3 regions of the Actinopolymorpha sp. B9G3 genome follow, and region 1 is predicted to be linked to each of the others. Evidence: riboswitches for the same ligand, from Rfam matches in the RefSeq annotation. Region 1 holds a riboswitch; each other region holds the start of a gene.

Evidence for each region. A riboswitch is a leader RNA that binds a small molecule or an ion and turns the genes downstream of it on or off. The one in region 1 is predicted to bind cobalamin.
Region 2: linked by a shared signal. The riboswitch ahead of ABNF93_RS30070 (ribonucleoside-diphosphate reductase subunit alpha) and the one ahead of ABNF93_RS10995 (SCO2322 family protein) in region 1 are both predicted to bind cobalamin.
Region 3: linked by a shared signal. The riboswitch ahead of metE (5-methyltetrahydropteroyltriglutamate--homocysteine S-methyltransferase) and the one ahead of ABNF93_RS10995 (SCO2322 family protein) in region 1 are both predicted to bind cobalamin.

Annotation. Positions count from the first base shown of each region.
Region 1 is NZ_JBEEAB010000005.1:74,604-84,285, forward strand. Features, by position in the region: gene gcvT (glycine cleavage system aminomethyltransferase GcvT) at 131-1,222, shown strand; gene ABNF93_RS10970 (helix-turn-helix domain-containing protein) at 1,283-1,564, shown strand; gene ABNF93_RS10975 (ATP-dependent Clp protease proteolytic subunit) at 1,620-2,195, shown strand; gene ABNF93_RS10980 (ECF transporter S component) at 2,138-2,989, opposite strand; gene ABNF93_RS10985 (ABC transporter ATP-binding protein) at 2,986-4,716, opposite strand; gene ABNF93_RS10990 (energy-coupling factor transporter transmembrane component T family protein) at 4,713-5,927, opposite strand; gene ABNF93_RS10995 (SCO2322 family protein) at 5,939-6,724, opposite strand; cobalamin riboswitch at 6,876-7,064, opposite strand; gene ABNF93_RS11000 (hypothetical protein) at 7,130-7,339, shown strand; gene ABNF93_RS11005 (DUF3043 domain-containing protein) at 7,379-7,966, opposite strand; gene ABNF93_RS11010 (PspA/IM30 family protein) at 8,336-9,154, shown strand; gene pspAA (PspA-associated protein PspAA) at 9,158-9,436, shown strand; gene htpX (zinc metalloprotease HtpX) at 9,619-9,682, shown strand, end outside.
Region 2 is NZ_JBEEAB010000026.1:66,711-76,392, reverse strand. Features, by position in the region: gene ABNF93_RS30075 (GxGYxYP domain-containing protein) at 1-402, opposite strand, end outside; cobalamin riboswitch at 625-944, shown strand; gene ABNF93_RS30070 (ribonucleoside-diphosphate reductase subunit alpha) at 1,035-3,992, shown strand; gene ABNF93_RS30065 (ribonucleotide-diphosphate reductase subunit beta) at 4,022-5,116, shown strand; gene ABNF93_RS30060 (zinc-binding alcohol dehydrogenase family protein) at 5,137-6,162, opposite strand; gene ABNF93_RS30055 ((2Fe-2S)-binding protein) at 6,313-7,071, shown strand; gene ABNF93_RS30050 (aminoglycoside phosphotransferase family protein) at 7,076-8,296, opposite strand; gene ABNF93_RS30045 (TrmH family RNA methyltransferase) at 8,362-9,189, opposite strand; gene ABNF93_RS30040 (ArsR/SmtB family transcription factor) at 9,186-9,593, opposite strand; gene ABNF93_RS30035 (YbaK/EbsC family protein) at 9,652-9,682, shown strand, end outside.
Region 3 is NZ_JBEEAB010000003.1:262,867-272,548, reverse strand. Features, by position in the region: gene ABNF93_RS07455 (phosphoenolpyruvate carboxylase) at 1-1,251, opposite strand, end outside; gene ABNF93_RS07450 (acyl-CoA carboxylase subunit beta) at 1,509-3,266, shown strand; gene ABNF93_RS07445 (acyl-CoA carboxylase subunit epsilon) at 3,301-3,549, shown strand; gene ABNF93_RS07440 (Nramp family divalent metal transporter) at 3,727-5,241, shown strand; cobalamin riboswitch at 5,309-5,538, shown strand; gene metE (5-methyltetrahydropteroyltriglutamate--homocysteine S-methyltransferase) at 5,584-7,866, shown strand; gene ABNF93_RS07430 (helix-turn-helix transcriptional regulator) at 7,895-8,824, shown strand; gene ABNF93_RS07425 (ADP-ribosylglycohydrolase family protein) at 8,846-9,682, opposite strand, start outside.

The sequences.
Region 1 (9,682 bases):
TCGGTCGGAGCGGCGGGTGTGCTGGGGTGCGGCTGGATTTCGGGCTCGCGCGGATGCTACGCCGTCGGGGCACGGGGCCGCGCGGATGGTACGCCTCGGCGGCGTACGGCCAGCAGATAGGTTCGCGGACATGATGCGTTCGCCACTTCACGACCGGCACCTCGCGCTGGGTGCGAAGCTCGCTCCGTTCGGTGGTTGGGAGATGCCGCTCGAGTATCCCGGTGGCGGCGTTCTCGCCGAACACCGGGCGGTCCGCACCGGCGTCGGTGTCTTCGACGTGAGCCACCTGGGCAAGGCGCGCCTGCACGGCCCCGGCGCGGCGGCCTACGTCGACGCCACCCTGACCAACGCACTCGACAAGATCGCGCCCGGGCAGGCGCAGTACACGCTCTGTTGCGACGACGCGACCGGCGGCATCGTGGACGACCTGATCGCCTACTTCGTCGGGCCGGAGGAGATGTTCCTCGTCCCCAACGCCGCGAACACCGCGGAGGTCGTACGCCGGCTCGCGGCCGAGGCGCCGTCTCGGGTCGAGGTGACCGACCTGCACGAGGCGTACGCCGTCCTCGCCGTCCAGGGCCCGCGCAGCGACGACCTGCTGGCAGCGGCGGGGCTGCCGGCGGGTCATGCGTACATGTCGTTCGTCGAGGCGCCCTGGCGCGGCACCACGCTGACCGTGGCGCGCACGGGCTACACCGGGGAGCGCGGCTACGAGTTGGTGATCCCCGTTGACGCGGCGGGGACGGTGTGGGACGCGTTGTTCGAGGCTGGTCCGGCCCTCGACGTGATGCCGTGCGGGCTTGGTGCCCGCGACACGCTGCGGACCGAGATGGGCTACCCGCTGCACGGTCAGGACATCTCGCTCGACGTCACGCCGGTACAGGCGCGCCTCGGTTGGGCGGTGGGCTGGAAGAAGCCGGCGTTCTGGGGGAGGGCGGTGCTGTCGGAGGAGCGCGCGGCCGGTCCGGCGCGGCGGCTGCGCGGTCTCGAAGCACAGGGCAGGGGGATCCCGAGGCCGGGCATGTCGGTGGTCGACGAGGCCGGCGAGCCGCTCGGTGCGGTGACGAGTGGGACGTTCTCCCCGACCCGACGGGTCGGTGTCGGCCTGGCGCTGCTGGCTTCCGGAGTGGAGGATGGCGCCGAGGTCGCGGTGGACGTCAGAGGCCGCCGTGAGCCTTTCGTCGTCCGCCGCCCACCCTTCGTGGACACTTCTCTTCGTTGACACCGCGCCCACGGCGTAACCACCTCCCGGTCATCTCATTTTCGAGATAGCGTCGCAGGTATGGGAGCGGAGGACCAGGACAACCTGCCGGTGATGCCGGGCTTTCGGGAGATGGCCGTCAGGCGTCGCCGGCTCGCCACGGAACTGGTCGAACTCCGCAAACGGTCCGGGCTCTCCCAGACCCAGGTGGCCGCGCGGATGGGCACGTCGCAGTCCGCCGTCGCCCGGATCGAGGCCGGCGCCGTGGACGTCCGGCTGTCGACCTTGGAGCGGTACGCATCCGCGGTGGGCCGCCAGGTCGAAGTCCGGCTCGCCACCGGCGTACGCCCACCAAGGAAGTAGGAGGGGGCATCCGGACGTGGCACCTGAGGATGCGGCAAGCGACAGGGAGAGACGCATGGCAGACGACCGCGTGATGACGTTCGACACGTACATCCAGGAGCAGCTCTTCGAACGCCGGGTCGTTCTCGCGCAGGGCTTCCTCGACGACCAGCTCGCCACCCGGACCGCCGCCCAGCTGCTCACTCTGGAGGCCCTTGCCGACCAGCCGATCCGGCTCCACCTCGGCTGTCGCGGCGGCGAGTTGGGGGCGGTGCTCAGCATGGTCGACACGATCCACATGCTGGGCGTCGATCTCACGGCCGTCGCGGTCGGCGAGGTGAGCGGCGTCGCTGTCGCCGCCTTCGCCGCCGCGCCCATGCGGCTCGCCTACCCGCACGCACGCTTCGCCCTCGACGAGCCGAAGTCGCCCGAGATCAGCGGTACCGCGTCCGAGGTCGACACGTACGCCCGCGAGCACCTCCGCATGCGCGACGCAGTGATCGAGCTTCTCGCCGCCGCGACCGGACGCCAGGCCGACGCGATCGCTACGGACCTGCGTAAGGGCCGGTTCCTCACAGCGGAGGAGGCCGTCGGCTACGGACTCGTCAACCGGCTGGTGGGTCCGGGCGAGCGGGAGGCGTCCGCGCCCTGAACAGGCCCACCCGGGTCGGGCGAGGGTGGCCGGTCCCAGGCCGCCCGGCGGGCGGCACGGCGCAGAGTCGCGAGGACCGGACGTCCCGCGAGGAGCACCAACGCGGCGTTGACGAGGGCGCGTACGCCGTCCCAGCCGAACGACGTCGTGACGTAGAACGCCGCATAGTGTCCGACGTTCGCGAGGGCGGAGTCGCCTGGTGCGTACGCCATCCCGACCGGCAGCGAGCTGGAGAACGGCCAGAACGACAGGTTCAGCAGCGCGCCATACGCGAAGCCCGCCACCCCCGCGTAGCCCGCGAGCAGCCACCGCTCGACCCGGCCGGACGCCCGTGGCAGAAGGCCGGCGAACAGCCCCACCCACGCGAGCCCCACCATCTGGAACGGCATCCACGGCCCGACACCCCCGGTCGCGAGCGCGCTGGCGAGCAGCATCACCGAGCCAAGCGCGAAGCCGAAGCCGGCGCCGAAGACCCGGCCCGCGACGACCAGCAGGAACAGCGTCGGCTCGAACCCGCCCGTACCCGGGCTGAGCGCCCGCAGGGCGACGCCGGCAGCCGCCAGCACCCCGAGCATCGCGATCGCCTTGGCGTCCATGCCGCCGTCGGCGAGTTCGGCGAGGACGACAGCCACGACGAGGGGGAGGAGCAGGACGAAGAGGTACGTCGCGGCGGCGGAGTCCCCGCTCGCCGTACTCCCGACGTCGGCCAGGAACGGCCAGCCGAACCCCGCCGCACCAACGAGCGTCGCCAGGACCAGCGCGACGAGCGACCGCGCACGAAGTGCGCGCGTCACGACGCCGGCTCGAGCGAGGCGGCCACCTGCCCGACGGTGAGCCACGGCAACGGACGCAGGATCTTCGCCACCTGCGGCGCGAAGGTCGGCGACGCCGCCACCACGTGTGCGACGGGGCCGTCCGCGACGATCTCCCCGTCGGCGAGGACCACCACCCTCGTGGCGATCTCGGCGACCAGCTCGACGTCATGCGTCGCGACGACGATCCCGTGGGCGATCCCACGGCCTCCGCCCGCGAGCTCGCGCAGGATCCCGGCCAGGCGTCCCTTCGCGAGGTAGTCCAGGCCACGGGTGGGTTCGTCGAGCAGCAGCAAGGGCGGTTCGGCGGTGAGGACGACGGCCAGCGCCAGACAGAGCCGCTGCCCTTCGGACAGGTCTCGGGGATGCCGATCGGAGGGTACGCCTGGAGCCAACCGGCCGAGGATGGCCGCGCACCGACCTGCCGGGGCCCCGAAGTCGGCGTCGGCCTGCCGGCACTCCTGCGCCACTGTCTCGGCGTACAGCAGCGCACCAGGCTCCTGCGGCACGAGACCGGCGGCCTTCGCGATGACGGCGGGCCTGGCGCCGGTCGGGTCGAGGTCGCCTAGCCGGACCGTGCCGCCTGCCGGCTTCGTGAGTCCCACCAGGGCATTGAGCAGGGACGACTTGCCCGCGCCGTTCCGCCCCATCAGGGCGATGACCTCACCCGGTGCGACGTCAAGGTCGATGTCGTGCAGCGCCGGCCGAGTCGCAGCCCGCCGTGGTCCGTAGCGCACGAGCAGGTGGCGTACGGACGCGACCGGGCGTGCGCCGGAGCCGGGCGTACTGTCAACGCTGCCTTGCGCACCCGCTGGCGCCGGAGTTGGCGGCGCCGATCGCGGGGTCGATGGCGGGGTCGATGGCGGGGTCGATCGCGGGGTCGGCGGTGCGACGGTGGCGAGCCGCTCCCGCAACGGCCCGGCCAACGCGCGCGCGTCGCGCACCGTCAACGGCAGCGGGTCCCAGCCGGCGAGCCGGCCGAGTTCCACGACCGGTGGCGCCACCGTCGAGTCGGCCATGACGGCTGCCGGCGGTCCCACCGCGAGCGCCTGGCCGTCACCGGGCACGAGGACGATCCGGTCGGCGTACTGCACGACTCGTTCTAGCCGATGTTCGGCGACGACCACCGTGACGCCGAGGTCGTGGACGAGCCGGTGCAATGCGGCGAGTACGTCCTCGGCGGCCGCCGGGTCGAGAGCGGAGGTGGGCTCGTCCAGCACGAGTACCCGCGGATGGCTGGTGAGGACGGAGCCGATCGCGACCCGCTGCTGTTGACCACCGGAGAGCGTGGCGATGGGCCGGGACCGTACGCCGGTGAGTCCGAGCAGGTCCAGCGTCTCTTCCACCCTGGTACGCATGACGTCGGGTGCCAGGGCCAGCGACTCCATGCCGTAGGCCAGCTCGTCCTCGACGGTGTCGGTGACGAACCCGGCCAACGGGTCCTGACCGACCACGCCCACGACGTCGGCGAGGTCTCGCGGATGGTGCGTACGGGTCTCGCGCCCGTCGACGACCACGCGGCCGCCCAGCGTGCCGCCGGTGAAGTGGGGGACCAGGCCGTTGATGGCGCGCAGCAGGGTGGTCTTGCCACTGCCGGTCTGGCCGACGACGAGGCACAGTTCGCCCTCGGCGATCTCGAACGTCACGTCGCGCAGGACCGGGCTCGCGCTCCCGGGGTAGCGCATCGACACCGACTCGAACCGGATCATGACGCCTGCACCTTCCCCCGTTGGTCGCCCGCCCGCTGGTGCTTTGCCTGTTCGTCGCCCGCCCGCTGGTCGTCTGTCTCTTCGTCGTCCGCCTGCTGGTCGGCCGGCGCCTCGTCGCTCACCGGTCGGGGCGGAGGTGGAGCCAACCACGCGGGCAGGAGGCCGATGAGCGCGGCCACGGTGGGGATCATCGGCAGCTCGGGCACCGTGAGCGGCACGGTACTGGCGACGAGGTCGCCGCCCCCCGCGATGGATGCCCACAAGAAGCTAGCGGCGACGGCAACGCCGCTGGCGGTGACCAGCCATTCCGGCAGGGCCCACGGATCTGGCCGGTACCTCGTCCGGACCGTGCGCCGGCCACCGAGCATCAACCCGGCGCACGCGGTGACGAGCCCCGCGCCGAGAGCGGGCAGGGCGAGGGTTCGGGTGGCACCGGCGTCGAGGAGCCCGTAGACGCCGACGCAGATACCCATCAGGCCCCCGAGGACGAGGCCGGAGGTGAGCAGGCGGGCCCGCCGGGTCACGTTGCCGAGCCGGCCGTATCCCCGTGAGTCCATCGCCGCCGCCAGCGCGAGGGAGCGTTCCAAAGCTCCCTCCAGGACGGGTACGGCAGTGGCACGGACCGAGCGCAGGCCACGGTCCGGCTGGCCGCGCAGCCGGCGGGCCGCCCGTGCCCGCGCCGTGTCGGCGACGAGCTGGGGTGCGAACGTCATCGCGACCACGACCGCGACACCCAGCTCGTAGAGCGCTCCAGGCACGTGCGTGAGCAGGCGCTTGGGGTTGGCGAGCGCGTTCGCCGCCCCGACGCAGCCGAGTATCGCGGCGAGCCGCAGTCCGTCGTACACCGCCGATGCCAGCGCCTCCGCGGTGACCTGGCCGCCGATCCGGATGCCGTCGACCCACTCCGGCAGGGGCAGCTCGGGCAGGGTGAAGAGGACCGTCCGGCCGGCGACGGCGGCGCCGAACACCGCCTGGAACACGACGCGGATCACGATGACCGCCAACCCGAGCTTGAGAAACGCCGCATAGGAGTTGGCCCACGGCGCGGTCGATCGCCTGGCCGCCACGACGTAACCCGCAACCGCCAGCAGCAAGGCGAGCAGCAGCGGGTTCGTCGTCCGGCTGGCGGCGGTGGCGAGCCCGAGCGCCCACAGCCACCACGCGCCCGGGTGCAGGTTCCGGGCGAAGGAGGGGCGATGGGCTGCACGCACGGGTCGGCCCGTCAGCCCGCCGAGCCGGCGTCGGCGTTGCGCTGACGCCGGATCATGAACCCACCGACAATCAGCACGACCACGACCGCGACGGCTGCCACCGGCAGGACTGGGAACCCATCCGACTCGGCGTCCGCGCTCGCGGCGGTTTCTGAAGACTCAGCTGGGCTGGAGTCCCCGGCGGGAGCGGCTGCCGCGGGCAGCGCGAGAGAGACGCTCGGCTCGGGCGTGGGGAACTCCGGCACCGAGTCGACGGCGTCGCCGCACCCGGTTGCTGGGAAGTCGTCGATGGCGCAGACCAGCCCTTTCTGCTCGCGTACCTCACCGATGGCGGCGAGCACCTGCGCGGAACTGGCTTTCGCGTCGACCACCGCGCATGCACCGCGGGCGTCCGGTGGCTCCGGCTCGCCCTCGGCCTCGCCGGCGAGGCCGTAGTCGACGACGACGGCGACGCGCTTCTTGCCTGTCTCGGCTGGTGTCGACCCGCAGATCTGATCGAAGTCTCCGGCGGCCCGCGGCAGGCGCGGCGGTGTCTTCTCGCCCGAGACGGCGAGCCGCCATCCCTCCACGGCACCGTCCTTCGGGGTGACGCCGGAAGGGCCGGACTTTGCAAGTGCCCAGGCGTCGTCCTGCCACTGGTAGAAGCCCCAGAAGCGGTACGCATCCGCGTGGGCGGTGCCGGTGCCAGCGGCGAGTACGGCCGCGAGTACAGCGGCACAGAGTACGACGAAGAACGGAACGGCCAGCGTGGCGTACAGCAGGCCGGCGCGACGACGGCGGCGGATCTCGGACCGCATCGATGTCCTCTCACGGTGTTCGGTCACGGTCGATGCGGGAACCGGACCACACACGAGAGATGCCCCCGGCAACGCAGGCGGCGTACGCCTGGAGCCGAGGGCGGGCTCGGGTGTCTGACCCGGGCTCCGCCCGCAGACCTCGACGGGTGGTGTGGAGCCGGCCGCCATGGTCAGGTGCTCCGGCTTGCCGCGGGCACCTGGTGTCGAACCCCTGGATCGAGCCAGTGGATCGAGCGACCTGGCACGCGGCCTACGGTTGCGGGTCAGCGCCGGACTCGGACCGGCTTCCCCTGCTGGTGGTGGCCTTTTCGACCACAACCCCATGGCGGTAGTGCTGGACGGACGGTCTCACGCCCGCACCCGGAAGTCAAAGGAGGGTGGGGGCCTCCACTAGGCTCACCTGCCATGACGTGGACGTGGCGGCTCGAGGACGCCGAGGGCAACCCTGTGGACGCTGGCGAGTTGGCGCGCAGCGAATTCCCTTCGCAGAGCGACGCGGAGAGCTGGGTCGGTGAGTGCTGGCGTGATCTCGTCGCCGTGGGCGTCGACCAGGTGGTGCTGCTCGAGTCGGGGCGCGAGGTCTACGGGCCGATGAGCCTGCATCCCGCCGACTAGCTCGCACCACCTCGCCGGACGCGTCGGTCGCGGCGTCGTTCAGATCGTCTCGCCGGGCTTCACGAGCGGCTTGGGCATGCGGAGCCGGCGGATCTGGGTGGCCCGCATGACGCCGTAGGCGACGGCACCCCGGTGACTCTCGTCCGGGAAGCGTTCGCGCAACTGCCGCTTCAGCCGGCGTCCCATGAAGATCAGGTCGATCGGTACGACGATGATCGCGACCAGCCACAGGTAGGTGGCGACGATCTGTACCTGCGGCATGGGGATCGTCATGACGATGAAGATCACCAGGAAGTAGGGCAGGAGATACTCCGCGGGAGTACGCCTGGAGTCGACGAAGTCGCGGCAGAACCTCTTCACCGGGCCCTTGTCGCGTGCCGGGAGGTAGCGGTCGTCGCCGGTCACCATCGCCTGCTGGACCTTCGCCCGCTCGGCGCGGGCCTTCTCCCGCTGCTGGCGGATGGCTTCCTTGCGGTCACGCGGTGCCGACACGCGTGCCTTGCGTGCCTGTTCGGCATCGCGGCGCTTGGGGGTGGGCCGACCCTTGCTGCCCGGTCGAGCAGGAGCGGTCTCGGCGGCAGCCTCGGACGGCGGCGGCGCCTCTTCGGTCGTACGGCGTCGGAACACGATCGACAGGGTATCGGCTCGACCACGCTCACCGGCCGCGGAGGCCGCTGAGCGCCACGCGCGCATCCTGTCGTGGACACCGGGCGCACCGCGCCGGTGGATTCCGGGCCGTTTCGGGCGGACACCGGACGAATTCGGCTTCCAGGGCTTCGCCCATCGCCAGCGTGGCGTAGGTGAAGACGGGGCATGCAGCTACGAAGGTGCGTTCTCGCCGCCCGACCTGGGCACGCGTGGTAACTGCGGGGCGGGCGGGGTCGCTCTTGTTCGCTTCGCGGGCATAGGGTGATCGCAGGCAAACTGCTGTCCGGTGCCGCCGTGGCGCCCGACTTATGACGACCGGCCTGGAGACGAAGGGGGCGGCCGACCTCGATGGGTATCCTCAACCGCTTCGCGATGATCTTCCGCGCGAAGGCCAACAAGGCGTTGGACCGCGCTGAAGATCCGCGCGAGACCCTTGACTACTCGTACCAGAAACAGCTGGAGATGCTCCAGAAGGTCCGGCGCGGAGTCGCCGACGTCGCCACCAGCCGGAAGCGTCTCGAACTGCAGATGAATCAGTTGCAGCAGCAGTCCGGCAAGCTCAAGGACCAGGCGCAGAAGGCGCTCGGCATGGGCCGGGAGGACCTCGCCCGCGAGGCGCTGACCCGGCGGTCCGGTATCGAGCAGCAGCTCACGGATCTCAGCACCCAGCACGCGACCCTGCAGGGCGAGGAGGAGAAGCTCACGCTCGCCGCCCAGCGCCTGCAGGCCAAGGTGGAGGCCTTCCGCACCAAGAAGGAGACCATCAAGGCGACCTACACCGCCGCCGAGGCGCAGACCAGGGTCGGCGAGGCGTTCACCGGCATCTCCGAGGAGATGGGCGACGTCGGCATGGCCGTGCAGCGTGCCGAGGACAAGACGGCCGAGCTCCAGGCACGTTCCGGCGCCATCGACGAGTTGCTCGCCTCGGGTGCGCTCGACGACGTGACCGGCACGGGCAAGGACGACATTTCGCTCGAGCTCGAACGCATGGCGTCCGGCAACGACGTCGAGAGCGAGCTCGCGGCGATGAAGGCACAGATCGGTGGCGGCAGCGCCGAGGCCCCCAAGCAGATCGAGGGCCAGGCCGCCGAGGGCGATCAGGCCGCGTCTCCGGCCAGCCCGAAGTCCCAGGCGGCGCCGGAACAGCCACAGAGGCAAGGTGAGTGAATCGTGATCGTCCGCATTCTCGGAGAGGGGCAGGTCAAGGTCGCCGACAAGCACCTTCAAGCCCTCAACGAGCTCGACAGCAGGCTCGAGTCTGCGGTCAACGCTGGCGACGAGGCGGCCTTCCGGGCGGCGCTGCAGGCGCTGCTGGAAAAGGTTCGCGCGGTCGGGACCAAGCTCCCTGACGACTCGCTGGAAGATTCCGACCTCTTCCTCCCGCCGGAGGACGCCACGGTCGACGAGGTCAAGGAACTCCTCGGCGAGGAAGGTCTCATCCCCGGATAGTGGAACTCGAGAAGACCGCCATGACGGTGGTCGAACTCATCCGCCTCATCCGCCGCGCCCGTGACGGGTGCGGCGGATGCTGCCTAGCGAAGCTCTCTCGGGGCTGGAACGACACCACGCCGGGAACATTTGGGCGCTCCCGCGTCGTCCTATGAAGTGACTCTCGAGGAGCGATGAAAACGATGGCTCGCACACGATTTCTGCCCGACCGGGGCCTTACGTCGCGAATGGTTCTGGTCATGTTCC
Region 2 (9,682 bases), on a different contig from region 1:
GACCGGGATCAGCTCGATGTCGTAGCGCTCGGCAAGGTCGGCCAGCCACACCGGGTAGCCGACACCGGGCACGTCGAGATAGATGCCCGGGACGTCGTTGTCGCTCCCGCCCCGGCTCCGGCGCGCCAGCTGGCCCTGAAGAGTTCCGGCCAGGACGCGTTCCTCGGGCCTCAGCGCTCCTTCGCCGATCACGTACAGCCTGGTCGGGCGGACCCCCTTCGGATACAGCGCGTCGGCGGCCTGCTGCGCGCCGGGAGCCAAGAGCGCCGTCCCGGTGGGGGCTGCGGCGGCCGCCGGGCCGGCCTGGGAGACTCCCGTGGCTCCCCACACGGCGGCACCGGCCGCTCCCCATGCCGCCCTGCCGAGTGCCTGTCGTCGGGACATGCCGGGTCGATCGTTCATGGCGGACACAGCCTTCCGTCGCGAGCCGGGGCCCATCGCTGCGTGGTTCAGGATCGCTCGCACCGTACTGAGCCGCCTCCCGGCCGGCCAGGATTCGTCCCTACTCGGACGTGCCGAGCCGGTGCCGGCGAGGCGACCACGCGACCCTTCCGCCTTCCGCAGCGCGACACGCGACACACCGCATCTTGGGTTCCACGGTGTTGTCCGCCCCTACATGTAGCCTCTAGCTCGCTGGTGGTTCCTGCGGCCGTCCAGGCCGTCGGAGCCGCGGCGACACCCCGTCACCGGGGCGTCGCCGTCAAGAGGGAACCCGGTGCGAGTCCGGGACTGCCCCGCAGCGGTGAGCGGGAACGAACGCCATCACCGGTGGTGATTTCCGGTCGTGCTTTCTGCCCCTTGTGGCGAAGGTGCGGCCTCGTGTGGTCGCGAACGCACGGATCCAGCCGGTCAAGCACTGGACATGGACGCATGTCTGGGAAGCGATGGCCAGTAGGAAGCACCTGCCCGCGAGTCCGAAGACCTGCCACCAGTGCGCGTACCTCCCTAGTGCGCGCCGCCCGCCGGCCTCGAGGGAAGAGCCCGGGATGTTCCGCCGTCACGCCGTGCCGCCTTCGTGTGCGCTCGGCAGGCCGGTGTCGCGCATCTTCTTCCCAGGCTCGACGGGCACCGTCGATCGAGCTCGCAAGGAGACAGCGTCCATGTCAGCAACCCATCCGCACACCCAGGTCGTCCGCAGGGACGGCGCGACGTCGCCGTTCGACGCGTCGAAGATCGCGGTCGCACTAACGAAGGCGTTCCTCGCCGTCGAAGGTCCGCAGGCGAGTGACTCGACGAGGGTCCACGAGACCGTCGAGGAGCTGACCCACCAGGTGGTGACCTCGCTCACCCGGCATCCCGACCTCGGCCGGATCTGCCACATCGAGGACATCCAGGACCAGGTGGAGCTCGCCCTCATGCGGGCGGGTGAGCACCGGGTGGCGCGGGCGTACGTGCTCTACCGCGAGGAGCACGCCCGCGCCCGGATCGAACGTGAGCACGCCACTGTCAGCGACGAAGCCGAGAGCCAGGCCGTGCCCGACGTACGGGTGAAGGGACCTGACGGCGAACTGCAGCCGTTGGACCTGGGGCGCCTCACCCACCTCGTCGAGGAGTCCTGCGCGGGTCTCGAGGCGGTGTCGGCGAGCTCGGTCCTGACCGAGGTCCACCGCAACCTCTACGACGGGATCACGCTCGCCGAGTTGGAGCTTGCGCTCGTCATGGCGGCCCGGACGTTCGTCGAGACCGATCCCGCGTACTCCCACGTGAGCGCCCGGCTGCTGCTCGACAAGCTCCGGCGCGAGGCGTTGACGTTCGTCTCCGGCACTCCCGACGAGGCGAACCACGAGGAGATGGCCGCGCGGTACCCCCGCTACTTCCGCGACTACGTGCGCCGCGCGGTCCGGTCGGAGCTGCTGGACCCGGAGCTGGAGCGTTTCGACCTCGACCGGCTGGGAGGGGCGATCCGGCCCGAACGCGACCTGGCGTTCCAGTTCCTGGGGCTGCAGACGCTCTACGACAGGTACCTCATCCGTGGCTATCCAGAAGCAGGGGCGACGGCTGAGGCCGACGGGCAGAGCCAGGGCAGCCGGTTCGAGCTCCCGCAGGCGTTCTTCATGCGGGTGGCCATGGGGCTCTCGCTTCGCGAGGACGACCCGGAGGCCCGCGCGATCGAGTTCTACGAACTGCTGTCGTCGTTCGACTTCATGTGCTCGACGCCGACCCTGTTCAACGCGGGAACGACCCGCCCGCAGCTCTCCTCGTGTTTCCTCACGACGGTGGCAGACGACCTCGACGGCATCTTCTCCGGGATCAGGAACAATGCCCTGTTGTCGAAGTACGCCGGCGGGCTCGGCAACGACTGGACCCCGGTCCGCGGAATGGGCGCCCACATCAAGGGCACCAACGGCCATTCGCAGGGCGTCGTGCCGTTCCTCAAGATCGCCAATGACACCGCGGTCGCCGTCAACCAGGGTGGGAAGCGCAAGGGTGCGGCCTGCGCCTATCTGGAGACCTGGCACATCGACATCGAGGAGTTCCTCGACCTGCGGAAGAACACCGGTGACGACCGGCGGCGTACGCATGACATGAACACCGCCAACTGGATTCCCGACCTTTTCCTGCAACGGGTCGAGGCCGACGCGGAATGGACGCTCTTCTCCCCCGACGAAGTACCCGATCTGCACGGCCTCTACGGACCAGCCTTCGCCGACGCCTACGAGGCGTACGAAAGGAGCGCTGAACGCGGCGGGATCAAGGTCCACCGCCGGGTACGCGCGGTCGACCTGTGGCGTCGGATGCTCACGATGCTGTTCGAGACGGGTCATCCGTGGATCACGTTCAAGGATCCGTGTAACGTCCGCTCTCCCCAGCGCCATGTCGGGGTCGTGCACTCGTCGAACCTCTGCACGGAGATCACCCTCAACACCTCGGCCGGCGCGGGCGACCAGGCGGAGGTGGCGGTCTGCAATCTGGGGTCGGTGAACCTCGCGCACCACGTGGGTGAGGGCGGTGTCGACGAGGAGCACCTGGCACGCACGGTACGCACGGCGGTGCGGGCACTCGACAACGTGCTCGACGTCAACTTCTACACGATCCCCGAGGCACGCCGGTCGAACCTGCGGCACCGGCCGGTCGGCCTCGGCCTGATGGGTTTCCAGGACGCGTTGTTCCGGCAACGTATTCCGATGTCGTCGGAGCGCGCGGTGGAGTTCGCCGACACCACGATGGAGCTCATCAGCTACCACGCGATCGCCGCGTCGGCAGATCTTGCCGCCGAGCGCGGAAGCTACGAGACGTACGACGGATCTCTGTGGAGCAGGGGAATCCTGCCGATCGACTCCCTCGAACTGCTCGCCGACGCCCGCGACGGGAAGCTCGACGTCGACCGGTCCACCCGGCTCGACTGGGACGCGCTGCGCGAGCGCGTGGTCGAGGCGGGGATGCGCAACTCCAACGTCATGGCCATCGCACCCACGGCGACCATCTCCAACATCTGCGGTGTCGGCCAGTCGATCGAACCGCTCTACCGGAACCTCTTCGTGAAATCCAACATGTCCGGCGACTTCACCGCGATCAATCCGTACCTCGTCCACGACCTGAAGGAGCTCGGCCTCTGGGACGCGGTGATGGTGACCGACCTCAAGTACTTCGACGGGAGTGTCGGGCCGATCGACCGGATACCGGCCGAGTTGAAGGCGTTGTACGCCACGGCCTTCGAGATCGATCCGACGTGGCTGGTGGAGGCGGCGGCACGCCGGCAGAAGTGGCTCGATCAGGCGCAGTCGCTCAACCTCTACGTCGCCGCTCCGAGTGGGCGCAAGCTCGACGCGCTCTACCGGCTGGCGTGGCGTCGGGGACTGAAGACGACGTACTACCTGCGGTCGCAGAGCGCCACTCATGTCGAGAAGAGCACCCTGCGCGGGACCGACGGAAAGCTCAATGCCGTCTCTCCCACCGTCTCTCCCACCGTCGCCCCGGTCACCCAGGTCTACGAGGTCGACGAGGGCGCCGTGTGCGCACTCGACGATCTGGACTGCGAAGCCTGCCAGTGACCACACGACCCGACAAAGGAAGCCGACACATGACAGAGACCGACGTGACAAGCGCTCCGGGCGACGCGACCGGCCTGGGAGAGATCCACCGCGGTGCCGGCCGGGTCAGCGTCGATGACAAGGCGATGATCAACGCCCGCGCCGATGTCAACCAGCTCCTGCCGGTGAAGTACCGCTGGGCGTGGGAGAAGTACCTCGCCGGCTGCAACAACCACTGGATGCCGACGGAGGTGTCCATGCAGGCCGACATAGCCCTGTGGAAGTCGCCCACCGGGCTCACCGACGACGAGCGCCGGATGCTCAAACGCAACCTCGGCTTCTTCGCCACGTCGGAGTCGCTGGTGGCCAACAACATCGTGCTCGCCGTCTACCGCCACCTGACGAATCCGGAATGCCGGCAGTACCTTCTGCGGCAGGCGTTCGAGGAGGCCGTGCACACGCACACCTTCCAGTACATCTGCGAGAGCCTCGGCCTCGACGAGGGCGAGCTCTTCAACATGTACCGTGAAGTCCCGTCGATCACCGACAAGGCGGCGTGGGCGCTGGACTACACCCGGCATCTGGAAGATCCGACGTTCACGACCGGTACGCAGGAGAAGGACCAGGCGTTCCTGCGTGACCTGGTGGCGTTCTACGTCGTGTTCGAGGGGATGTGGTTCTACACCGGCTTCGCCCAGATCCTCTCGCTCGGTCGGCGTAACAAGATGGTGGGAATCGCCGAGCAGTACCAATACATCCTGCGGGACGAATCGATCCATCTCAATTTCGGCATCGACGCCATCAACCAGATCAAGAGTGAGAATCCACGGCTGTGGACCGAGGAGTTCCAGGCCGAGATCCGTCGAATGCTGGTCGAGGCGTGCGAGCTCGAAGTGGCCTACGGTCGCGACACCATGGGCCAGGGCATGCTCGGGCTCAACGCAGGGTTGTGTGAGCAGTACATGCACTTCATCACCAACCGGCGATGCGTCCAGATCGGGTTGGCACCGGTCTTCGCCGACTCCGACAGCGCCGAGAATCCCTTTCCCTGGATGTCGGAAATGATGGATCTGTCGAAGGAGAAGAACTTCTTCGAGACCCGGGTGATCGAATACCAGAGTGGTGGAGCACTGAGCTGGGACTGAGTGGGCTCACGTGAAGGCCCTCAGTCGTCCATCACCAGGACGGCGACACCGTTGACCCGATCGGCGGCGAGGTCATCGAGCGCCATGTCGGCCCGGTCGAATGCGTACGGGGTCACGGAGATTCGCAACCTGTGGGCGGCGGCCGCGGCCAGGAACTCGCGGCCGTCCGCCCGGGTGTTGGCCGTGACACTGCGCATTGTGCGTTCGCGGAAGACGTCGCGTTCGTAGTCGAGCGGGGGGATCGGCGTCAGGTAGATGCCAGCGATGCTCAACGTCCCGCCCCGGTCGAGCGCCTGGAGGGCCACCGGCACCAGGTCGCCGACCGGGGCGAACAGGATCGCGGCATCGAGCGGTTCCGGTGGTGCATCGTCGGCGCCGGCCGCGGTGGTGGCACCGAGAGACAGCGCCAACTCCTGGGCCTCCCGCGACCGGGTGAGCACATGAACTGTCGCGCCCTGGGCGATGGCGACCTGGGCGGTGAGATGTGCCGAGCCGCCGAAACCGTAGATGCCGAGCCGCCCACCCGGTGGCAGGTCCGCCCGCCGATAGGCGCGATAGCCGATGATGCCGGCGCACAGCAGTGGCGCGAGCTCGGCCTCGGTGTAGGCGCCGAAGTCCCGTTCCGGCAGGTCGTACGCATACGCCGCCGGCACGGTGAGGTACTCGGCATAGCCGCCGTCCGCGTCCCACCCGGTGTAGATCGAACGCGGGCAGAGGTTCTCCCGGCCTCGCCGGCAGTAGGTGCAGGTCCCGTCGGTGTGCCGCAGCCATGGCACGCCGACCCGCATCCCGACGCCGTACGTGTCAGGCACGTCGGCGCCGGTGCCAACGACCCTGCCCACGACCTCGTGACCCGGTACGACAGGCGACCGGTGCGGCGGGAGGTCACCGTCGCGTACGTGCAGGTCCGTCCGACACACACCGCACACGCGCACCTGGACCAGCAGCTCGTCGGCCGCCGGTCGCGGAACCGGGAGCTCCACCTGGTCGAGCCGGCCGGGTTCGGCAACCACCCAGGCACGCATCGTGTCCGGTACAGAGGTCATGTCGGCATCCTCTCCCCTAGATGACCAATTCCAAGGGCAATCGCCTGACTCGCGGCTCCCGCATCCCGGCTGGCCGCGTTCTCGTCGATCGGCACACAAACCCAGTGCGGCGGCTTCGAGCACCTGGTGGCGGCGTGGTGGAATCGGGCCATGTCGCTCTACGGCGCACTCGCTCCCCTCGGTGAGTACTTCACCGTCGACCGGGTGCCGGACGAGCCGTCGGATCCGCCGCTCGCCGAGCTGTACGCCGGGCATCCGGACCTGCTGCGCTACGTCCACCAGGTCGCGGCGTCCCTTCATACCGACGAACCGCGCGTCGGCGCGTCGATCCTCGTCCAGGGGCTGGCCGCCCGGCTGTGGTCGGTGGTGGCGGGGTGCGCCCTGCTGTACGACCGCATGCCGGACCTCGCACCCGCCACCACGTGGTGGGCACCACGGCGCAACGGCGGCCGACTGCGGCTCTCCCCGCGGCCGGACCTGCCGGACGCGCCGGACCTGCGTGCCGCGCCGGAGCCGCCGAGCGCCCTGGACCTGCCTGACGCGCAGATCCTCGAGCGCTCAGCGCTTCCCCACCATGGCGAAGCCGTGTACCACCGCGTCGTCGAGACACACCTGGTCGGGCTGGTCACAGCGGTCCAGACCCACGTCAAGATTCCCGACGCCCTGCTGTGGGGCAATGCTGCGTCCGCCCTCGTCGGATCGATCAGTGTCCTGGTCCGGGCCCGACCCGACCTGGAGACCGCCGGCGTACGACTGGTCGAGGACATGTTCACCCGACCGGCGCTGGCGGGAACGGGCGAGCCGCCCACGCTGAACGGCTTCGTGCGTACCTCCTGCTGCCTTTACTACCGCGTGCCCGGCGGAGGTCTGTGTGGCGACTGCCCGCTCAGCCGGCAGCCGGCTGGCTGACGCGTCACGACGCGATGAGATCGGCCCTTCGCACGGCCGAACGCAGGCAGTCGGGTGGGTCATCCCGGTGGTACGGCCACTCCGACGGTTCGATCTGGTCCAGGAAGCCGGTGTAGACCACGGCGTACAGAAGATCGACCACGGGAAGCATGAGCTGCAGCGCTCTCGCCGGGTCGCAGCCTGGCGTGTGACTCCGCCACCGCGCCGCCCACTCGTTCACGAGCGTGTCTCTGTCGGCGTCCGGCAGTCCACCGATCGCACGGGCGATGTCCATGGTCGGATCGCCGATCGTCGAGTCGCCCCAGTCGATGATGACCCGGCGCTTGTCGTCTGAGCGGACGTTGCCGCCCTGGAAGTCGCCGTGGACGAGCGTGTCGGGCAGGCCGCAGGCGGCCACCTCGGCGAACCGCTCCGGAAGACCGTCCACGAGCGTGTCCAGGGACGTACGGAGCGCAGGCTCCAGTGTCGGGCCGTACCTTGCCGCCACCGTCTGGATCGCGGGCAGAGCAAGGTGGTTCCGCCGGCCGGGTACACCGAGGTCGAGCAACTCCTCGATCCGGTCCGCGGCGTACGCCTGAATGCGGTGCAGGTCGGTGAGCATCTCGCGAAGCTCCGCCGCCGACGCCCCGAACCGGTCCTCGCCCGGGACATGCGCGAGAAGTGCACGTCCACCCTCGCCGACGATGAGTTCGGTCGCCACACCGGGCACCGCCGCTCCCAGCCAGCGCAGCAGAGCCGGCTCGTGGGCGAAGAACGTCGGCACCTGCTTGAGCCATAGTGGCGACTCGGCGGTCTCCACCCGCCAGATGGCGGAGAGGTTCCAGCTCTTGCGTTGGACGAACGCGGTTGGCGTCACTCCCCTCGCCTCGAGCGCCGCTGTCGCCCAGGCAGTCGTGGCGGCTGGCCCGCCTGGCGAGGCCCAGGGTGCGCGGTACGGATGAGGTTCAACATCAGCCTTGGCCCGCTCGTCCGCCGGGGCGAGTGTCGGCAGCCGCGACGCGGGGTCGACCTCGGCGACATAGGTGACCTCTCCCCCGGGCGGGCCCGACCGGTCCGGCGGGCCGATGGTCCGGAGGACGACCACGTCGATGTTCCAGAGCGCCCGGGCGGTATCGACGACCTCACCGACCTCCGGCCACCACGGTGTCTCCACGGTGTACGGCGGCAGCGAGCCCAGCGGCTCACCGCCCTTGTCGAGGAGGACCAGCGTCACCTTGCGCGTCATGGTCGCACCGTACGAACCTTCGCGACGGTCGGACAACGGGGTTTCGACACGGGCGCTCAGTCGCGTCAGTCCTGGGAGGTGAGGAGGTAGCAGGCCACCGCCGCTGCCGCCGCGACATTGAGGGAGTCGACCGCCGGACTGATCGGAATCCGGGCGCGCACGTCGGCCTGCCCTTCCCAGCGGGCCGACAGCCCGTCACCCTCGGTGCCGAGTACGAGGGCGGGACGACGGGACCGCCGGACGACACGCGGGAGCGGCTCGGCGTCGGCCGCCGGGGTGAGGGCGATGACGTCGAAGCCGAGCTGGCGCAGCGCGCCGAGGCCGTCGTACCAGGTGCTCATCCGGGCGTAGGGCACAGAGAACACCGCACCCATCGACACCTTGACCGAACGGCGGTAGAGCGGATCGGCGCATCGAGGCGCCAGAACGATCGCCTCGATACCGAAGGCGGCCGCGCCGCGGAAAATCGCGCCCACGTTGGTGTGGTCGACGATGTCCTCCAGGACGAGGATCCGGCTCGCCCCGGAGACGACCTCGCCCACCGGCGGCAGCGGCACCCGGGCCATCGACGCCAGGGCACCCCGGTGGACCTGGAACCCGGTCACCCGGGCCAGGTCGGCAGGTGGCGCGACGTAGCACGGCACTCCCGGCGGGATGGCGTCTCGCAGGCCGTCCACCCACCGCTCGCTCATCAGGAACGACCGCACCGGATAGCCCGCTTCGATCGCTCGCCGGATCACCTTCTCGCCCTCGGCGATAAAGATGCCCTCCGCCGCTTCCAGGCTCTTGCGGAGGCTGACGTCGCGCAGGTTGGCGTAGTCGCGCAACCGCGGGTCGTCGAGGGTGTCGATTCCTACGACCGGGGAGGTGTGTGGGGGAGTAACGGCTTTCATCCGTTCGTACTCTCGTCCTTCTCCGCCGAGGGACCCTGGGGTGATGGGTCCATTGACGTGGCCTTGGCCGTCGTGGGTTGGCGGCGTTCGCGTCGTCCGCGTGCGAGTTCGGTGCCGAGCGCGTCGAGGCGCTGGGTCCAGAACCGCCGGTACCGCTCGAGCCACATGTCGATCTCCTGCAGGGGCGCCGGATCGACGGAGTACAAGCGCCGGGCGCCCTCCGCTCGCACCTGGGTGAACCCGTTGTCGCGGAGCACTCTCAGGTGCTGCGACACCGCCGGCTGGGAGATGCCGAACTCCTCCTGGACGATGCCGCCGACCTCCCCGGCAGCCCGCTCGCCGTCGGCGAGCAGGTCCAGGATCCGCCGGCGGACCGGGTCGCCGAGGACGTCGAACGCATGCATCCGACCCACTATGTCAGTCGAGGCTTATATAAGTCAATGCTGGGATTGTTGCCCGGCCCTGGCCGACGGTGTCACTACCGCGGGTCTGG
Region 3 (9,682 bases), on a different contig from region 1:
CAACTCGGCCAGGTGGAAGCCGAACGTCTCGACCTGCCAGATCAGGTGCTGGAGTTCGCCGTACGCCTGCCGCCGGGCGCCCGCCGCCGCCAGCGACGACTGGACGATCCGCAGCTCTGCCAGCAGCTCGCCGGCACTGCCATAGGCGAAGTCGGCGTTGCGCTGCCGGGTCGCGGACAGTTTGCGGGCGGCAAGGAGCATGACCTGCCGGTGCGGCTCACCCGGCGACCGGGTCGCGGCGTCCTCTGCCAGGTCGGGGAAGGCGGCCCGGGCGTCGGCCAGCAGCCGGCGTACGGCAGGGGCGGGCGGGGTGGTCTCGGCGTCGGCGGTGAGCGCGCGGCCGACGCGCTCGCAGACGCGTTCGAGGGCACGGAGCACGTGGTCGGCCTGGATCGCCATCGCCCGCTGCGTGAACGCCGCCGTCACGAACGGGTTGCCGTCGCGGTCTCCGCCGATCCAGGACCCCAGCCGGACGAACGCCGGCACCTTCGGCGGCTGTGTGCCCGCCGCCTCGCCGGCGAGTTGGTCGTCGAGCTGGCGGTAGGTGGCCGGCAGTACCTGGAAGAGCGTGTCGTCGAACACCGTCATCGCCGTGCGCACCTCGTCCAGCGGGCCGGGTTTGGTGGTCCGGATCTGGGAGGTACGCCAGAGCAGGTCGATCTCCTCCAGCAGCCGGCGCCGGTTCTCGACCAGCTCACCGGCGCCCAGCTGGCTGTCGCGTGCGGAGAGCAGGCCCGAGATGCGCCGGATCGCCGACGCCACGGCCCGGCGGCGCGCCTCGGTCGGGTGCGCGGTGAGGACCGGACGGAACTCCAGTCCGTCGAGCAGGGCCAGTGCCTGCTCCTCGCCGTACTGCGCGCTCACCTCGGCGACCGCGGCGGCCATCGAGTCGCGGACCGGTTGGTCGCCGGTGTCATAGGCGCGGAGGGCGCGGACCCGGTGGTACTCCTCGGCGAGGTTGGTCAGATGGAAGTAGCAGGTGAACGCCCGAGCGACATTCTCGGCGCGCTCCAGATCCCAGGACGCGACCAGGTCCTCGCTCGCGGTGGCCGCGTCTTCGGCCGCGGCGTGATCATCATGGTGTGCGGCGATCGTCAGCTCGCGGAGCCGCTCGACGTCGGCGAGGAGGGTGGGGCCGCCGTACTCCTGCAGGACCTGGCCCAGCAGCTCACCGAGCAGGCGGACGTCGGCCCGCAGTGGAGCCGGGACCTCGAAGCGCGCGTGCACGCGGGAAGGCGGAGTGGTGGGCATGTTCGCAAGCGTAGTCCGCCCTCTCCCCCACCCCCGTCCCGCACGGACGCCCCCATCCCGTGATCATGATCGTGATCATGAACGTTTTGGGGGTCTATGGCCCCGATTCTCTTCATGATCACGGAAGGTGGGCGCGTCGCAGGACCGGCGGACGGCCGCATTTCGGGTATCAGGGGAGTAGCCCCGCCACGGCTGTACGTGCCGCCCGGCGGAGTAGGCTCGCTGGCCGGATCGACATGTGTGGGGAGGACCGACGAATGGGACCCGGGCAGCCGGAGACCGCAGCCGGGTCGGCGAGCGAGCCGGGGGACGGTGGGACGAGTCAACCCAGCGACGATCAAAAGGGGGCCGCCGGCCCAGGCACGACCGCCGACGCCGCCAGCCCCGCCGCCGGCCCCGCCGCCGGCAACGACGCCAACGGCCAGGTGGACACCCCCAGCGACATCCACACGACTGCTGGCAAGCTCGCCGACCTCGAACTCCGCCTCGACGAAGCCATCCACGCCGGCTCCGCCCGCGCGATCGAACGCCAGCACGCCCGCGGCAAGCTCACCGCCCGCGAACGGATCGCCCTCCTTCTCGACGAGGGTTCCTTCGTCGAGCTGGACGAGTTGGCCCGCCACCGCTCCACGAACTTCGGCCTGGAACGCAACCGTCCCGCAGGCGACGGCGTGGTCACCGGCTTCGGCACGGTCGCCGGCCGCCAGATCTGCGTCTTCAGCCAGGACGTCACGGTCTTCGGCGGCAGCCTCGGTGAGGTGTACGGCGAGAAGATCGTCAAGGTCATGGACCTCGCCCTCAAGACCGGTTGCCCGATCGTCGGGATCAACGAAGGCAGCGGTGCCCGGATCCAGGAAGGCGTGGTCTCGCTCGGCCTCTACGGCGAGATCTTCCGCCGCAACGTCCTCGCGTCCGGGGTGATCCCGCAGATCTCGCTCATCATGGGCACCTGCGCGGGCGGGCACGTCTACTCCCCCGCGCTCACCGACATCACCGTCATGGTCGACCAGACCTCGCACATGTTCATCACCGGACCAGGCGTGATCAAGACGGTCACCGGGGAGGACGTGTCCTTCGAGGACCTGGGTGGCGCGCTGGCGCACAACTCCAAGAGCGGCAACGCCCACTACATGGCGACCGACGAGCACGACGCCATCGACTGGGTCAAGACGCTGCTCGCCTACCTTCCGCAGAACAATCTCGAGGAGCCGCCCGCCTACGCCGCCGAGGACCCGGCGCCTGCGATCAACGACGAGGACCGCGAGCTCGACACCCTGATCCCGGACTCCGCCAACCAGCCGTACGACATGCACACGGTCATCGAGCACGTCCTCGACGAGGCGGAGTTCCTCGAGGTGCACCCGCTCTTCGCACCCAACATCGTCTGCGGCTTCGGCCGCGTCGACGGGCGCACCATCGGTGTGGTGGGCAACCAGCCGTTGCAGTTCGCCGGCTGCCTCGACATCGACGCCTCGGAGAAAGCCGCGCGGTTCGTCCGTACCTGCGATGCGTTCAACATCCCCATCCTCACGTTCGTCGACGTACCGGGGTTCCTGCCGGGTACCGACCAGGAGTGGAACGGCATCATCCGCCGCGGCGCGAAACTCATCTACGCCTATGCCGAAGCGACAGTCCCGCTGGTGACCGTCATCACCCGCAAGGCCTACGGCGGTGCGTACGACGTCATGGGATCCAAGCATCTCGGCGCCGACGTCAACCTCGCCTGGCCGACCGCCCAGATCGCGGTGATGGGGGCGCAGGGTGCCGTGGAAGTGTTGTACCGCAGGGAAATCGCGGGGACCGAGGATGCGGCCAGCGCCGATGCGGTGCGGAAGAAGCGGATCCAGGAGTACGAAGACGCGTTGGCGAACCCCTATATCGCTGCCGAACGCGGCTACGTCGACGCCGTCATCTTCCCGCACGAGACCAGGGTCGAGGTGGTCCGGGCGCTGCGCCTGTTGCGGAACAAGCGCGAGACCCGGCCGCCACGCAAGCACGGCAACATCCCGCTGTAGGGTCAGATCCACCATGAACGGCGAGGAGCGAGCGATGGCGACGCCCGTCGAAAGCGACGACGAGCCGCTGTTCCAGGTCGTCAAGGGAGACCCGACGCCGGCGGAGTTCGCCGCACTCGTCGCCGTGATCTCGGCGAAGCTCGAGGCCGGCGCGGCGGATCGGCAGCCGCACGACACAGCCACCTGGCACGCCGCCCCCCGCTGGGCGGCGTACTGGCGAAGGACCCGCCAGCCACTGCGGCCCGGTCCGGGCGCCTGGCGGGCGAGCGCCCTTCCCCGCTGAGGCGATCCCGCATCGCGAAGCACCCAGGGCCTATCCGCGGCGACCGCAACGTTTTCGAACACGAGCTGAGCAATTCCGGCCGTCGTCCCTCTTGTCACGACACGTGCAGGAGGACCACTATCTGGTGGGATGCGACGGGTACCGTCGCCCGTCGCCGTGGAACCGCGGAGGCTTGCCATGGCCGAAAGCGTCGAGACCACCGGTACCGCACAGGCCACCCACCCGCTGGGGGTGAGTCGCCCAGATCTCGCAGTCGCCGATCTCCCTACGCCTGAAGAGGTTTTCGGCGTACGCAGGCTCGGTTTTCGGGAGCTCGTCAAGTTCGCGATCGGCCCGAGCCTCATCGCGCTCGGCATCTCCATCGGCAGTGGTGAGTGGTTGCTCGGCCCGCAGGCGGTCGGTACGTACGGCTTCATCGGCGTCGGCTGGGTCATCACGATCTCCGCGCTGCTGCAGACGTTCTACAACGTCGAGTGTTCCCGCTATGTCGTGGCGACCGGCGAAGTTCCCGTCGTCGGTTGGGGGCGGGTGCCGCCCGGCTGGATCCTGTGGGTGCCGCTGTCGGTCTTCGTCATCATCTTCGCGTTCATCGCCGGTGGTTGGGCGGCGTCCGCGGGCCAGGGCGTCTACGCCCTCGTGCACGGAGAGATCGCGGCGAGCGGCGCGGAAGAGCCACGGATCTACGCGATCCTGCTGCTCGTGGTCGTCTTCCTCATCACCGCCACGGCCCGGCGGATCAGCCGGGCGCTCGAGCTCGCCAACTGGATCATGGTCGGCACGATCCTCGTCCTCCTGCTGATCCTCGACCTGCTGCTCGTGCCCGCGAGCCTTTGGTGGGAAGGGATTCGTGGCTTCGTCACCCCGGCCGCCCCGCCTGCCGGCATCACCGCCACCGAGCTCGGCGGCCTCGCGGGCTTCACTGCCCTCGCGTCCGGGCTGAACTGGTACATCATGAGCCACTACCGTGACAAGGGCTACGGCATGGGCCACCGGGTCGGTTTCCTGAGCGGTCTGCGTGGCGACCGGAACGCCGTCCTCGCAAGCGGCATCACGTTCCCCGACGACGCGAAGAACCGTGCCCTGTGGCGGCGGTGGTACCGCCTGCTGCTCACCGACATGTGGGGCGTCTTCTTCGTCGGTGCGATGCTCGGCATGCTTCTCCCCACTCTGTTGATGGCGCGCGCGGTGGAGATCCGGGGCGAAGGGCCGACCCCCGAGACCGTTCCGACGTTCGTCGCCGACGTCCTTCGCGGCGAGTACGGGACGTTCGTCTTCTACGTCGCCTTGCTCATGGGCGTCTTCGTCCTCTTCAGCACCCAACTGGGCATCTTCGAGGCGATGGTACGAACCACCACGGACGCCTCGCACGCGACGAGTTCGAGGCTGCGCGCGTGGATCGAGGGCGATCCACGGAAGTTCTACTACCCGTTCATGATCCTGCTGCTCGTGATCATCAGCATCGTCATCCACCTGGCGGTGCCGGTCGGCCTCGTCCAGTGGTCGGCGAACATGGCGAACTTCGGCGCCCTGATCTATCCGTTCATGCTCATCTATCTCAACCGGCAACTGCCGAAGCCCGCACGTCCGCGCCCCTGGCACACCGTGATCCTGCTGTTGAACGTCCTGTTCTTCGGTTTCTTCTTCGTCAACTTCGTCGCCGACCTGGTAGGCGACCCGCTCATCACCTTCTGAAAAGGCCGCTGCCGAGGCCCGCCCTGTGCTTCAGCCGGGCTGCAACGGTCCGTGGGCCCTGGGCGCTATGGTCGTAGGTGTGGTTGGTTCGCTCGACCGGCACGACCCTTCGTGACCGGCCGGGCGAGGTAAGAGGGAACCCGGTGGGATTCCGGGACTGCCCCGCAGCGGTGAGTGGGAACGACCGCCGTACGAACGCACTGGGCCGACATCATCGGTCGCCTGGGAAGCGACGGCCAGTAGGCAGAGCGCAGAGCGCCCACGAGTCCGAAGACCTGCCGACCGCCCGCGCGCCGCCCCGGCGTCGCGGTCCGCTATCTGAGTTCCCGAGGGAAGGACTCCATGGCAGTACGTACGACCGTGCTCGGATATCCCCGGATCGGCCCACGGCGCGAGCTCAAGCGCGCGGCGGAGGCATTCTGGGCGAGCCGATCCGATGCCGAGACTCTTCACCAGACCGCCGTCCAACTCCGCCGGCAGACGTGGGAGTCGCTGCGCGACGCCGGCGTCGACGACATCCCGTCCAACACCTTCTCGCTCTACGACCACGTGCTCGACCAGGCGGTACTTGTCGGCGCGATCCCGGAGCGGTTCGCCGGCCTGGAGGGGCTCGAGCGTTACTTCGCGATGGCCCGTGGCACCGCCGGGGTGCCGCCACTGGAGATGACCAAGTGGTTCGACACCAACTACCACTACCTCGTGCCGGAGCTCGGCCCGGAGACGGCGTTCCGGCTCGACCGCGACGCCGCGCGGAAGCCGGTCGCCGAGTACCGCGAGGCGGCGGCGCTCGGGATCGACACCCGCCCCGTGCTCCTCGGCCCGGTCAGTTTCCTGCTGCTGGCGAAGCCTGACACTGAAGCGCCCAAGGGGTTCCGGCCGCTCGACCTGCTGCCGGGCCTGCTCGACGTGTACGCCGACCTGCTGGCGGAGCTGGCGGCCGCCGGGGCGACCTGGGTGCAGCTCGACGAGCCGGTGCTCGCCGCCGACCGGACACCCGAGGAGATCCAGGCCGTCCGCACGACCTACGACCGGCTCGGCGGCCTGCCTCCGAAGCGGCGACCCAAGCTGGCCGTGGCCACGTACTTCGGCGCGATCGGCGACGCGCTGCAGACTCTCGGTCGTACGCCGGTGGAGGGCGTTGCGCTGGACCTCGTGACCAGCCGGGCCGACGTCGAACGCATCGCCGGCGCGGGACTCGCGCGGAAGACGCTCTTCGCCGGCCTGGTCGACGGCCGCAACGTGTGGCGTACCGACCTCTCCGGCGCTCTCGCCACTGCCGCCTCGCTCCTGGGTTCGGTCGGCGAGCTGGTCGTGAGCACCTCGTGCTCGCTGCTGCATGTCCCGCTCGACCTCGACCTGGAACACGGCCTGCCGGCGGACCTTCGCGAACGGCTGGCGTTTGCCCGGCAGAAGGTGGCCGAGGTGGTCCTGCTGGGCCGCGCGCTGCGGGAGGGTCGGTCCGCGATCGAGTCGGAGCTTTCCGCGGCCACGCGCGCCCGAGCGACGGCCCGGCAAGGTGCCGTTGACGCGCGGGTGCGAGCCCGGATCACCGCGCTGGGCCAGGGCACGCCACGAGGCGACTTCGCCGCCCGGGCGGCCACCCAGAAGGCGGTGGGGAACCTGCCGTTGCTGCCCACGACGACGATCGGGTCGTTCCCGCAGACGAAGGAGATCCGCGCCGCACGGGCCGATCTGCGGGCGGGTCGGATCTCCGCGGCCGACTACGACGCCGCGATGCGGGCGGAGATCGACCGGGTGATCGCCCTGCAGGAGGACGTCGGGCTGGACGTGCTGGTCCACGGCGAGCCCGAACGCAACGACATGGTGCAGTACTTCGCCGAACGCCTCGCCGGCTACGCGAGCACCGATCATGGCTGGGTCCAGTCGTACGGCAGTCGTTATGTCCGGCCACCGATCCTCGCAGGGGACGTGTCACGGCCCGAGCCGATGACGGTGGAATGGACGACGTACGCACAGTCGCGGACGACGAAGCCTGTCAAGGGAATGTTGACAGGCCCGGTGACCATGCTCGCGTGGTCCTTCGTCCGCGACGACCAGCCGCTCGCCGACACCGCGAAGCAGGTGGCGCTGGCGCTGCGGGACGAGATCCGCGACCTGGAGGCGGCGGGCATCCGCTACATCCAGGTGGAAGAGCCGGCCCTGCGGGAGCTGTTGCCGTTGCGAGCGGCGCAGCAACCGGACTACGTCGCGTGGGCGGTCGCGGCGTTCCGACTGGCGACGTCGGGGGTCTCCGACGGCACCCAGATCCACTCGCACATGTGCTATTCGGAGTTCGGGGAGATCGTCGACACCATCGACGCGCTCGACGCCGACGTCACCAGCGTGGAGGCGGCCCGGTCCCGGATGGAACTCGTCGCCGACCTCGCACGGGCGGGCTACCAGCGAGGTATCGGGCCCGGGGTGTACGACATCCACTCGCCGCGGGTGCCGAGCACCGACGAGATCGAGACCGCGCTGCGGCTCGCGCTGGAGGCGGTGGAGGTCGACCGGCTGTGGGTCAACCCCGACTGCGGACTCAAGACCCGCGGCTATGCCGAGGTCGAGCCGGCGCTACGGCACATGGTCGAGGCCACCCGCCGGGTGAGGTCCAGCCTGTCCACCTGAGATCTCGGACGGCCTAACCTGTCTGTTCGTGACATGCCGTGTGGTCGTCCGGATCGGTCCGGAGGTGGCGCACTACCCGCCTGGCGCCACCTTCGGACCACGGACGCTGGTCGACTACGAGTTCGTCTGGCTCCTCGCCGGGAGCGCGCGCTGGACCTGCGACGAGCCCGACAGCACGCGCCCGGAACCGCCGACGCGCCGCCACCTGCGACCCGGCACCCTGCTCCTCGCCCGCCCGGGGATGCGGGACCACTTCGCCTGGGACCCGACGCGGGCATCGCTGCATGCGTTCGTCCATTTCCGGGTGCTCGAAGCCGATCTCGACACGCTCGGACCACCGGAAACCTGGCCGATCTCCCGGGCGCTGACCCCGGCCGACCCGCTCGCGGCACTGTGCCGGTACTCCCTGTGGCTTGGCCGGGGAAGGGCTCGAGGGACCCAGCCGGGAACCACGCGCACGGGCCAGAGCGATCGCACGACCGACGTCCTGGGCTTCCTGCTCGACCTGTTCGTCCGTGGTCCCGTTCCGGCCGATGACGAAGGCGACGAGATCCATCCGTACCTCGCGCGGCTCGCCGACCACCTTCGTCGGACCTGGCGCGGCGGTGGGACCACACCGCTCGCGCTCACCGAGATGGCCGCCGCGGCGGGCATATCCACAGGACACCTGAGCCGGTTGTTCCGGGCGGAGTACGGGATCGGGCCGGTCGCGGCGATCGAGCTGGTCCGGCTGGCCCGGTCGGCCACCCTGCTCCAGCGCAGCAACCTCACCGTCGGGGCGGTCGCGAGCGCGTGCGGCTTCGCCAATCCGTTCCACTTCTCCCGCCGGTTTCGCGCGGTGTACGGCGTCCCGCCGCGCACCTACCGCACCGACCGGGGCTCCGACGATCCACTCGCACCGCTCACCCCGGCCGGCCTCCTGCCCCTCGCGCACCGCCTGCTCGTCGACGACGCGTAGACGTGGCCCGACCAGACCTGGTCAGGGGGAGGACCTGGTCAGGGGTGGAGGAACGCGCTGGGAGGAGTACGTACGAGCCAGTGCGAAGGTCCGTTGCGCAACGTCGCGGATGCTGCTCCGGTCGAACCCGTAGAGCCCGCTGCGCAAGGTGTCGGCAAATGGCGATGTCCAGTGCCGCGGCAACCCACCCCTTCCCACGAAAGCGCCGGCGACCGAACCCACCGTCGCGCCGTTGGAGTCGGTGTCAAGGCCGGCTTGCACGGTCAGCCCGATCGCCCTGGTGTAGTCGTCCTCGGCGTAGAGCAGTGCCAACACGCAGGCAGCAGCGTTGTTGATCGTGTGCACCCAGTGGTAACGGCCGTAGCGTTCCCGCAGCTGGGTCAACGCGTCGTCCCAACTGACCTTCGAGTCCCGGACCCAGACCGCCCAGGTGAGCGCCTCGACCAGCCGGGTCCGCTGCGGCACGTGGTTGATCGACTCCTCGACGGCCTCCCGCAATGTCCCGGCCGTGAACGCCGCCGCCACCAGCGCCGCCGCCCACATCTCGCCGTAGATCCCGTTGCGCACATGGGAAAGCGCCGCGTCCTCGAACGCCATCAGGGCCGCGTCCCTCGGCCGTCCGGCACACACGTACCCGAAGACGTCGCCCCGGATCTGCGCCCCGATCCACTCGCGGTACGGATTGTCCACCACGGCGGCGACGGACGGGTCGACGCCGTTGACGAGGTTGCGGTAGGTCGCCCGCTCAGCGGTGTAGGTGAGGTGGTACGGAAGCCGCAGGAGCCATTCGGCGGCCACGTCTGCGGTGGTGAAGTCGAAGCCCTTCGTCTCCAACAGGTGCAGGCCGAGCAGCGTGTA